Regions from separate parts of the Bacillus sp. JJ864 genome, predicted to be linked through region 2. Evidence: riboswitches for the same ligand, from Rfam matches in the RefSeq annotation. Region 2 holds a riboswitch; each other region holds the start of a gene.
The links. Region 2 has a riboswitch for thiamine pyrophosphate ahead of tenA (thiaminase II). Riboswitches for the same ligand answer to the same signal wherever they lie in the genome.
Positions count from the first base shown of each region.

Region 1 (4,148 bases), on a different contig from region 2:
ACGAATATGCTGATAATGTTGTGAAATGCGTACCAATTACGTTTCCTAATACATCTTCTTTCACAGAATAAATAATTGCCATTGTCGAAACAACAACTTCTTTTGCTAAAAATCCTGTTAACAGTGATGCAGCTGCTTGCCATGTTCCAAACCCAAGCGGCGCAAGAATTGGAGCAAATAACCCGCCAATCATCGCTAAGAAACTATCTCCCATATCTACACCGAATCCAGATGGCCCAGCATAGTTTAATAACCAAATCACAACAGAACCACCAAAGATAAATGTACCTGCTTTACGTACAAATCCTTTTCCTTTTTCCCACGTACTGCGCCATAACGTTTTTGCTTGCGGCACACGGTAAGGCGGAAGTTCAATTACAAAAATAGATTTCTCTTCTTTTAAAACCGTAACGGACATAATTTTTGTAACGAGTAATGCAAGGATAATACCAATAAGATATAAAGAAAATACAACAATCGCTTGACTATGCGGGAAAAAGACTCCAGCAAATAATGCATATACAGGCAGGCGGGCTGAACATGACATAAATGGTGTCACTAAAATCGTAAGCAGCCTCTCTTTCTCCTGTTCAATCGTTCTCGCTGCCATAACGCCTGGTACATTACAGCCAAAACCGATAATCATCGGAATAAACGCTTTTCCGTTTAATCCAAAAAACTCCATAATCCGATCCATTACAACGGCAATACGCGCCATATATCCGGAATCTTCTAGTAATGAAATAAAGAAGAACAACGCAAAAATTTGCGGCACGAATACTAATACCGCACCAACACCAGCAATAATTCCATCTGTAATGAGCGATCGAATGAAATCAGACGCACCAATATTCGTAAGACCTGCTGTTACCCAATCTGTAAATGGACCGCCGACAAATGCATCAAATTGATCCGATAAAGGCGTTCCAATCCATGAAAACGTAACCTGAAAAATTAAAAACATGATTCCTAAAAAGATCGGTAGTCCAAAAATTTTATGCGTAATTAATTTATCAATTCTTTCCGAAAAAGGAATGCTTCCTTCTTTTTCATGACGAATCACATTTGTTTTCAACTTTTCAATATACGCTGCACGTACTCCGTATATATGCTGCTCTAGCGTAACATCCAATTCTGCTTCTAATGCAGAGCGAATTGCTACAAGTTCGTTATATACATGCGACTTAGTGAGTTCTTTCTCTACCACTTCGTTATTTCCTAAAAATTGCAGCGCAAGCCACCTTGCATGCTCATCATTTTCTCGCTGCAATTTCTCCATAACGCGCTGGATTCCTGTCTCTACCGTTTTACCGTATGAAAGAACAAACGGTTTCTGCTCCGCCTTATCGCTTTCATGAAGAGCAGCTAATAATTCCTCGCAGCCTCTTCCACTTCTTGCTATAACGGGAATAACTGTTACACCTAGCATTTCAGATAGCTTCTTGACATCAATCATAATCCCGCGCTGTTTTGCCACATCAATCATATTCAAACCGATAGAAAGTGGTTTTCCAAATTCTAATAATTGCAATGTTAGATGCATATTACGTTCAAATTGAGAGGAGTCCACAATATTTAACATATGATGAAACTCTTCTGTTAATAAAAACCGTGTAACAACCCCTTCATCACGGGATACAGGATTTAAATCGTATATACCTGGTAAATCTATTAACATTCCTTGCTTATTTTTTAACTTACCAATCTTTTTTTCTACGGTTACTCCGCTCCAGTTCCCAACATATTCATAAGAACCAGTAAGCGCATTAAACAATGATGTTTTTCCCGTATTCGGATTTCCTAGCAAAGCAACCTTGTTCACGCTAATTCCACCTTTATCATTTTCGCATCACAATGACGAATAGAGATTAATTGTCCACGGCATTCTAATGTACAAGGACCATTAAGCATTGCCTTTTGTTTTACACAAAGCTCGCAACCTTCAGAAAATCCAAATGAAGCCAAACGGCGTTTTAACAATTTATCAAGAGATTGTAAATCTTTTACACGTACTTTTTCATCTATACTCATATCAACTAAGTTCATAAATTATCCCCCTAAAAAGATAACGATAATTATTATCAATATAAATTATAACATGACTCTCTGAAAAAACACTATACACTATGCTGTGTATTTATTACTATTTTCGTACAATTCCATCTTATTTAACATAAAAATCGTTGCTATGTACGGCCAGTTGCTCTCTCCCTCCCTAAAAAAAGGGTTTTTATTTTCATTTGCCATTCTTAACCATTATTATTACAATAATAGTAACAATCTAAGAATCTCGTTGTCACAGGGGGAGCCTCGTTGCTGAGAGGGAACACTTTGTTCCGACCCTTTGAACCTGTTAGTTAATGCTAACGTAGGAATTGTGCAGACGTATATACATAAGTAGTGATTTATAATTTGTGTATTTCCATCCCTCTATGATAATGGTTCTTCTTTTGTAACTTGGATATAGGGGGACTTTTACATGCGTAACACAAATTTACAAGCAATGATAGAGGCAGCGATTCTCGCAGCATTGGCATTAGTCATCGACATTTTGCCGCTCTCTATTAAACTTCCAACAGGCGGTTCTATCTCATTTGCTATGATTCCAATTTTTATTATTGCTTACCGTTGGGGATTTAAAGCGAGTTTCTTAAGTGGTCTCGTTTGGGGGTTATTACAAATTGTTGCAGGAGATGCATCTATTTTCACACCGGTGCAAGCGTTTATTGAATACTTTATCGCCTTTGCCTTTATTGGCTTTGCTGGATTATTTCATGCACCAATTCAACAAGCAATTGCCAATAAACAAAAAGCAAAAACAATTACGTATATCATTATTGCTACATTTATTGGTAGCTTAGCTCGTTACTTTTGGCACTTCATTGCTGGCTTTATTTTCTTTGGACAATATGCACCAAAAGGACAATCAGCTGTTTTATATTCCTTTATCTTTAACGGCGTTACAATGATTGGTTCTTTCGTATTGTGTGCGGTTCTACTTGTCGTTTTATTTATAACAGCACCGCGCTTATTTACAGGCGTGAATAAGCATTATATAAATACAAAAAACATTGCTTAATCAGCAATATTTAGATGTTCTAATTATTTAAGAGATAGACAAAAATCCCGCTTTTCTAAAGCGGGATTTTTCTGCTACTTTCAATGAATGAAAGGAAAAAATATCTTTTCTCACAAACACCATTCCGTTATATCATGTTGATTAAATTATACTTTATCGCATATTGAACAAGTTCACTTTTCTTAGAAAGATTCAGTTTGTTCAACATTCTCGTCTTATGAGTATCAACCGTTTTTATACTGATCGTTAACTCTTGAGCAATTTCAGACAATGAAAATCCTTTAACAAGATACTGCAATACCTCTCGTTCACGTGGACTTAGAATTACATAAGGATTTCGGGACTCTGTTTCATTTTGTACTCTTTTTAACATCGTTGAAATTTCCTTTGGGCGAAGGTATAAGTACCCATCCATAACAGAATCAATAGCAGTGTATAATTCCTCATCTACAGCTGCTTTAGGGACATAACCTGAAGCTCCCGCGTTCATGATTAACGTTATATAATCCTCATCTTCGTGCATGGTGAGCGCTATGACTTTCGCTTGTTCATAACGTAATTTAATTTCTTTGAGAACCTGGATTCCATCTAAGCGTGGCATAGATATATCCAATATCAAAATATCAGGTTTTAAAATGTCGTAAAGTTGAAGGGCTTCAAGTCCATCAGAGGCTTCACCTACAACTTGTAAGGACGGTCTTTTTTGCAATAGTAGTTTTAAACCTGATCTCATCAAGGCGTGGTCATCAACTAGCATTATGCTGATTGTCTTTTTCATCTTGACACCCTTCTCTCTGTTTTACTGGGATAGACACCATAACTTCAGTCCCACCGATTTTGTGAGTTTTGATAAAAAATGAACCGCCTAGTAATTCAGCTCTTTCCCTCATTCCATATATTCCAATTCGATTTTGCTGGCGAGCTTTTTCAAAATCAGTCTCATGTATACCTTGTCCGTTATCGTGGATACTTAGCTTAATAGAACAATCTTTAATCTCCATATTAATTACAATCTCAGTCGCTACTGTATGTTTCACTACATTAGTAAGACTTTCTTGAACAATTCGGT
Region 1 is NZ_JBALLY010000156.1:9,397-13,544, forward strand. It holds gene feoB (ferrous iron transport protein B) at 1-1,822, opposite strand, end outside; gene V7024_RS20780 (FeoA family protein) at 1,819-2,046, opposite strand; TPP riboswitch at 2,292-2,393, shown strand; gene thiT (energy-coupled thiamine transporter ThiT) at 2,480-3,079, shown strand; gene V7024_RS20790 (response regulator transcription factor) at 3,207-3,857, opposite strand; gene V7024_RS20795 (sensor histidine kinase) at 3,826-4,148, opposite strand, start outside.
Region 1: it holds a riboswitch for thiamine pyrophosphate, as region 2 does, so the genes downstream of both, thiT (energy-coupled thiamine transporter ThiT) here and tenA (thiaminase II) in region 2, are expected to answer to the same signal.

Region 2 (4,148 bases):
CCTTCCAAATCTTTAGGAGAAGAAACGCCTGCTGATTTTAGCGATACAACATGATTTAAAGGGGAACGAACAACTGCACCGATAGATTTTACTGGAATGTGTTCATTCGCTCTCGCAATCACAACATCAGGCTGATAATACAATCCAACTGTTACTTTTCCTGCTGCCGCTAACGTTAATGGATCAGTTGGATTAGAAGGAAATTTAATATTTACCTTCACACCTTCTTCTTTAAAATAACCCTTTTCAATTGCTGTATAAATAAAGCTATGCACTGCATTTGGGTACCAATCAAGCATGACCGTTACTTCTTTTTCACCTTTTTTCTTTTCTGATGCCGAATTGCTAGAACACCCAGCAATCATCGCAATTAATAATGTAAACACAAAGATGCGCTTTAATAATTTCATGAGTGCTTCCTCCAACTAATAAATTTCCTCTCAAATATCGAAACGAGTAATACAAAGAAAATAGCGAGAAGTGACAATAAAACGATTGGTGCAAACACACCCGCACCATCCATTTGTGTCATCATTCGTTTACTAAAATAGCCTAGTCCTGCTTGTGCCCCAAGCCACTCTCCAATCGCTGCCCCAATCACGCTAAACGGCACAGCCACTTTTAAAGCTGAGAAAAAATAGGGAAGTGCAGACGGCAATTTCAATTTTAAAAAAATATCTTTTTTTGTTGCACCATATGTAATTAAAAGCTCTTCCCACTCCTTTTTCGTACTACAAAGGCCATCATACGTATTCACCGCAATTGGAAAGAATGTAATCAGTACTGTGACAACAACCTTATTCCAAATCGAATAGCCAAACCATAAAACAAATAATGGTGCTAAAGCTGTAATGGGAATAGTCTGTGAAGCAACTAATAGTGGATAAAATGCCTTCTCAGCAAATGTACTCATACTCATCAACATCGCTAACCCAACACCTAATACAATGGAAATAACAATACCGATTACAGTAACAGAAAGCGTTGCTGGTAAATGCACTGTAAGCAATATATCCCGCAAATCCCATATTTTTTGAACAATAGCACTTGGAGACGGCAAAATGTACATTTCATCAAGAATCCGTGCTCCTACTTCCCATCCAATCAGTAAAATTGTAATTACAATAATAGCCGGAACATAATCTACCATTCGTTTCATACAAGCACCTGTCTTTGCAACATGCCAATGAGTTCATCTTTTAATGCCAGCATTTCTGGGCGATGCAAATCTTTTCGAGAGCGCTCTTTCCCAAGCGGCACAATCCGCTCAGTCAATGATGTAATGGGCTGCTCTGTTACGATAAAAATACGATTAGAAAGATAAAGCGCTTCATCAACATCATGTGTAATAAACAAAAATGTTTTTTGCCAATGTTTCCATTGTTCAAACAACCATTCTTGCAGAGATGCCTTCGTTAATGCATCAAGTGCACTAAACGGTTCATCTAATAATAAAAGGTCGCCGCCCGTTAACAACGTACGAATAAAAGATACGCGTTGCCGCATTCCGCCTGATAAATCTTTTGGCTGTTTCTTTTCATACCCTTGCAGTCCAAACTGCTCCAACAGCTCTTGTGCTTTCATTTGTGCCTCTTTTTTCTTCATTCCTTGACATTCAAGAGGCAAAGCTGCATTTTCAATAATGGTTCGCCACGGGAGTAACATATCTTTTTGCGGCATATAGCCAACAGGAGTCGTTCCCTTCACCTCTATCGTGCCGGCATTTTCTTTCTCAAGCCCTGTAATAAGCCGAAACAATGTACTTTTCCCGCAGCCGCTTGGCCCGATAATACTAATGAATTCCCCTTCTTGTACTGCAGTATCAAGATTCGCTATAATCGGTTTCTCATCATACCGAAACGAAACATTATGAAATTGTAGTATGTTCTTGCTCCTCAAAACCCCACATCTCCTTACGATATGCCATATCCCAAAATAAGTATTCAAAACGGCTGGAATATAAGAAAATCTCTTCTAAACGATTTCGTTCTTCTTCTGTTTTCCCTACTGCAATTTCATTACATAAATCAATTAACCATACGCAAAGATTCCCATATTCATCAGAGCTATATCCTTGAATCCATTCACCAAAAAATTCGTGATCGCGCGCTCCTGGAATAGCATTTAAACGCTTTCCAATCTCCCAATAACTCCACATACACGGAAGCAATGCTGCAATTAACTCAGCAAGTGTACCGTTTTGTGAAACGGACATCATATAGTTTGTATATGCTAGATTCATAGCAGACGGCTTTGCTAATTCCATCTCTTCAACAGAAATTCCTAAGCGCTTTGCATATTGTTTATGAATCGTCATTTCCTCATTTAAAATCCCATCAATTTGTTCAGCAAATTTCGCCATCACTTTTGGGTTTGTTGCTTTTACAACACCAATTGCATATAGCTTGGCGTAATCTAACAAATACAAATAATCTTGAACAATATAATATTGAAATCTATCTTTCTCTAACGTTCCATCTCCCATTCCTGTTACAAATGGATGATTATGACTCTTTTCCCAAACAGGTTGCACCTTTTCAAATAGTCTTTCACAAAATGTCATTTCCGCTTCCCCTTCCTGTATATATGTTTCCAAATAAAAAACCACTTCTATATAAGAAGTGGCCACAGCAAACAAAAGAAAAACTCATTTGTTGTTTCCACTTCCCTACGCTAGCATCACCTAGATCAGGTTATAAGGGTTAAGGTTTTTACCTCTCTCAGCTTTTAAGCACCCCTAGTGGTGTTCTATAAAATTTTCAATAAAAAAGTCCCCGTTTCTATGCATAAAGAAACGGGGACATTATTTATATCGTCCAAATTGCTTCCCTACGCTAGCATCATCTAGATCAGGTTCAAGGGTCAAAGACTATAGGTCTTACTCTCAGCTAGCAACACTAGCCCCCCTAGCAGTATATTCATTTAACATAGTCAGTATACCATCACAATATCTCACCCGCAACTCTTTTCATTTCTCCTTCTACCTATCTGTAAGTTCAGAAAAAATCGAATTTCTTCTCGCTCTTTCCATAATAGCTATAAATCTGCTATCCTTTTAGTATATACCCATTTTCACTTTTCGACATTTAAGTCGCTGCTATGCAAAATACATCATGACCGCTACTTGTTTTCTCCTTTTTGTTTAAACCTTGCATGTGGTAGAAAAAGGCCTTGCCCATTTCTATACGCGGCCAAATTCACCACTCTAAAAAGAAAAGTTTTGTAACTTACATATAGAGAAAAAAGCTTTCGTTTGTTTTTCATCCATAAATATGTTACAAACTTAATATCTTCATATTATAATTTAGATTATACCAATTTATCACATAAGGAGGTCTATGAATATATGAATTTAAAAATTGCAACACTAACAGCAACTACTGTAGCAGTTGCCGCTATGCTCCCCTCTATAGCAGACTCTAATGTACATACTGTAGAAGCAGAGCAAACAGCAAAAGCAAACATTGGTTATGTAAAAACGGAAACATTACAAATGTACAATAGCCCGAATGGAACAGACTCTGTTATTGATAACATTACACGTGACACTCCCGTTACTATTCTTGAAACAACAAATGAATGGTACAAAGTTCACACTCACAATAACACTGGCTATGTCAAAAAAGAAGCCATTTCGTTAACCAAACTAGAAAAAAATCAATATATCGTAAATGTAGATGCATTAAACGTTCGCTCTGAACCAAATACACAATCTGAAATTATTACTGTATTACCAAACGGGAAATTTGTTACTGTTCAAGAAGAACAAGATGGATGGTATAAAGTTATACATAATGGAACAAGCGGTTATGTAAAGAAAGAATTTTTATCTAACGCCGATCAGCCATTAGTAAAAGGAATTACTGTACAAGGCGGAAGTTCTTATTTTGTTGCCACTCCAACGTTAAAAATACGCAGCGGAGCAGGAACAAATACAGCTATTATCGGTTCTTTAGCAAAGGGAACACAAGTACAAGTCGTTGAAAGTGTGGGAACATGGTATAAAGTTCGCTACGGATCAGGATATGGCTATGTCGCACAGCATTATTTAGTGCAAGTGCAAGGACAACAACAGCAGCAGCAACCAAAACAGCAAGCTACACCATCTATTCCAGCTGTATTTAAATATCCTGCTCAAGGAAAAATCA
Region 2 is NZ_JBALLY010000091.1:4,746-8,893, reverse strand. It holds gene V7024_RS15010 (ABC transporter substrate-binding protein) at 1-410, opposite strand, end outside; gene V7024_RS15005 (ABC transporter permease) at 407-1,159, opposite strand; gene V7024_RS15000 (ABC transporter ATP-binding protein) at 1,156-1,899, opposite strand; gene tenA (thiaminase II) at 1,868-2,563, opposite strand; TPP riboswitch at 2,649-2,749, opposite strand; TPP riboswitch at 2,810-2,918, opposite strand; gene V7024_RS14990 (SH3 domain-containing protein) at 3,347-4,148, shown strand, end outside.

Region 3 (4,148 bases), on a different contig from region 2:
TCAAATGGGAGAAGCTCCCCGGATATTGTTACTTGTATGGGCCGATTAATATATTTTTGTAAATGAAGCATAATAATCTCCTTTCTTGTAATGACATACGCTCTTTTTCCTCACTTTTAAGCTGCGAAGACCAATTTCATCCAATAATATAAGCAAAGTAGCGTGAAAATGACAGTTGGCGGAATGACGAGAAATGTCGCTTTCATATACGTTCCCCAGCTGATATTTACTTTTCCTTTTCTTGTAATATACATCCACATTAAGGTTGCTAATGTACCGATTGGGAGTAGTAGTGAGCCCATGTCGCTACCGATGATGTTTGCAAGATAAATCGTTTTCAATGTAATCGGATCTAGTCCCATTTCGGTAAGTGCGATCGTACCAATCATTAAGGCAGGATGGTTATTAAAGATGTTAGAGAGGATAGAAAGTAAGCCGCCCATAATAAAGTCGGCATGAAATAAACTTCTGGTAATGAGTGGATGAAGTTTTGTAATGAGAAATTCGGTTAAACCGATGTTGTGAAGTCCATATACAATTACGTACATAGAAAATGCGAAAACTAACACATACCAGGGTGTTTTCTTAATCATGTCAATCGGTGGAATGCGCAGTTTGTACCATCTCCACCCAAGTAAAATAATAGAGCCAATGACCGCTGTGATGGCGATAGAAAATTGAAAGTACGATGCAATAAACAAGCTGATACGAACGCATAAAACAAATAATAGAATCCCGAACATAAATCGTGTTCGCTTACGATTTGCATCTATTTGGGGCCTTGGCTGCAATGGATGGAAAGATTTTTTGACGAAATTTTCATCTAAATGTATCGGTAAGACCGGGAGCGTTTTCGGTAATTGTTTTTGAAATATGAGGAATAATAGGAACGCCATAAAAAGAAGGCCTAAAGTGGCAGGAACAAATATCATTGCTGTATGCATGTATAAATCCATATGGACGATTTTCAAAGCGATTAAATTTACAATATTGCTTACACCAATCGGTGCACTTGAGGCGGTGGCAATGAGTGCGCCGCTTAATAAGTAAGGTACTTTTTGATCATGTGTAAGTCGTAAATGGTGTAACAAAAGCAGTAAAATGGGAGTTGTAATTAATATGCTACCATCATTATTAAAGAATAATGTCATGAGAAAACAAAGAAGATTTGTATACCAAAAGAGGCGAATACCAGAGCTTTTTGCTTTTTTTGCAAGTTGAACCGCGCACCAATGAAAAAAGCCAAAACTCTCTAGTACGATTGCCATAACAATGGTCGCCATAATTGTTATAGCAGCGCCAATAATTTTTGAGCTAATATCACCTAAGTCAGCAAAAGAAACGGTGCCGCTTAAAATGACAATCATTGCCCCAACTGTTGCTGGAATTGCTTCATTCATTCCTTTTGGTCGCCAAAAGATGATGAGCATAGTTCCGAGAAAAGCGAGTATGGTTATTGTAGATTGTAGGCTGATCAACTCTTTCACTCCTGTTCTTATAGTGAAGTGTCCGTACAAAGTATATTCCTATACCGGTTTATATTACATATGTATGACGTGTGGATTTTGCTTGTACTAAGTGAAATAACTATTTTTTGAGTGAAAAAGAAAAATGTAAATATCTTTGCATTTTTTAGACAATGATGTATGATAGGAGCGTAGTGAAAATTTAATCAGTGATAAACTAGGGGTGCCCGATAGAGCTGGGCTGAGAGAGAAGCGTGTTGAAGCTTCTTAACCCTTTGGACCTGATCTGGTTCGTACCAGCGGAGGGAAGTTGACGGCTTTACATAACAATGTCTTTATGTTGCCAGGTCCTATTCTTTATGATGGACCTGGCTTTTTTATTTGGCATTGCAAGCCGCTAGTTCTCGTCCTTGTCGCTAGAAAAGTGGAGCCGACTGTTTAGACCCGTTGGCTAAGGTTCTTTCGCACAGAAAGCGCTTTTTGTTTTCTCGTGCGGAAGGTTCTTAGACGGAAGGGTCTAGGAGGCGAAGCTGGATCTAAAGAAAAGTGAAGACACAGGGGAGGGAAAAATGATGAAACAATCTGTTTCAGCTGAGCAAATTGAGTTGAAGTCAAGTTTACCAGGAAGCAAGAAAGTATATGTAGAAGGTATGCGTAAAGGCATGAAAGTACCAATGCGTGAGATTGCACAAAGCGATACAAACGGTGTACCAAACCCGGCTATTCGTGTGTATGATACGAGTGGTCCTTATACAGATCCGAATTACAAAGTGGAGTTAGAAAAGGGATTGCAGGCGCCGCGCCGCTGCTGGATTGTGGAACGAGGAGATGTAGAGGAGTATGAAGGTCGTGAAGTGAAGCCGGAAGATGATGGGGTGAAAACAGCGTCTACACATACGCCTGTATTCCCGCAAATGGGACGGAAGCCACTTCGTGCAAAAGACGGGGCAAATGTTACGCAAATGCATTATGCGCGTAAAGGGATCATCACACCGGAGATGGAATATGTAGCCATTCGCGAAGGTATGGAGCCGGAGTTTGTGCGGAAGGAAATCGCTGAAGGGCGTGCTATTTTACCAGCAAATATTAATCACCCAGAAGCAGAACCAATGATTATTGGCCGTAACTTCCATGTGAAAGTAAATGCGAATATTGGGAACTCAGCTGTTTCATCATCTATCGCTGAAGAAGTTGAGAAGATGACGTGGGCAACGCGCTGGGGTGCTGATACAATTATGGACCTTTCTACCGGGAAAAATATTCATACGACGCGTGAATGGATTATCCGAAATGCTCCTGTACCAGTTGGAACAGTGCCAATTTATCAAGCGCTTGAAAAGGTAAACGGAATTGCCGAAGATTTAACGTGGGAAGTATACCGTGATACGCTAATTGAACAAGCGGAGCAAGGAGTAGACTACTTTACAATTCATGCTGGTGTACTGCTTCGTTACATTCCGCTTACAGCAAAGCGTGTAACAGGGATTGTATCACGCGGCGGTTCGATTATGGCGCAGTGGTGTTTATACCATCATCAAGAAAACTTCTTATACACACAATTTGAAGAAATTTGTGAAATTATGAAGAAGTACGATGTTTCCTTCTCTCTTGGAGATGGGTTACGCCCTGGTTCGATTGCGGATGCAAACGATGAATCTCAATTTTCTGAGCTTGAAACATTAGGAGAGCTTACGAAAATTGCTTGGAAGCATGACGTCCAAGTGATGATTGAAGGGCCAGGACATGTACCGATGCATTTAATTAAAGAGAATATGGATAAAGAACTTGAGATTTGTCAAGGTGCACCGTTTTATACGCTTGGACCGTTAACGACAGACATTGCACCTGGGTATGATCATATTACTTCTGCAATCGGTGCAGCGATGATCGGCTGGTTCGGTACAGCAATGCTTTGCTATGTAACACCGAAAGAGCATCTTGGCCTGCCAAACAAAGATGATGTTCGTGAAGGTGTCATTACGTATAAAATTGCTGCACACGCTGCTGATCTTGCAAAAGGTCATAAAACAGCACACGAGCGCGATGATGCTCTTTCAAAAGCACGTTTTGAATTCCGCTGGCGCGATCAATTTAATTTATCATTAGACCCTGAACGTGCAATGGAATATCACGATGAAACATTGCCGGCAGAAGGAGGAAAGACAGCGCATTTCTGCTCAATGTGTGGTCCGAAGTTTTGCAGTATGAGAATTTCGCATGATATTCGTGAGTATGCGAAAGATAATGATTTAGAAACAACAGAAGCAGTTGAAAAAGGGATGAAAGAAAAAGCAGAAGAGTTTAAAGAAACGGGTAGTCAGTTATATAGATGAGTAGAAAACCTGAAATACAAAACTTGAAATACAAAACCTTTCTTTTAGGGTGGGCGAGAGCGTCTGGCCACGCGTAGAAGCGGTCAGTGCCTTATTCAGCCTCGTACGATGTAAAACCAATGTAGAGAGCAAGTGAAGGTCCTGCTTTGTGTGTCAGCCGCTTATGTGTTGGAAAATTAACATAAAAACTTTTTTAGGGGGAGCGAGAGCGTCTGGCCGCGCGTAGAAGCGGTCAGTGCCTTATTCAGCCCCGTGCGATGTAAAACAAAGGTAGAAGGCAAGTGGAGAGCCTGCTTTGTTTTGTGTGCTAGGGTTTTAAATAGACTTATGTAGAAAGTATCTTTCTGAA
Region 3 is NZ_JBALLY010000020.1:101,179-105,326, reverse strand. It holds gene V7024_RS04540 (DUF2642 domain-containing protein) at 1-71, opposite strand, end outside; gene V7024_RS04535 (arsenic transporter) at 117-1,475, opposite strand; TPP riboswitch at 1,676-1,791, shown strand; gene thiC (phosphomethylpyrimidine synthase ThiC) at 2,039-3,799, shown strand.
Region 3: it holds a riboswitch for thiamine pyrophosphate, as region 2 does, so the genes downstream of both, thiC (phosphomethylpyrimidine synthase ThiC) here and tenA (thiaminase II) in region 2, are expected to answer to the same signal.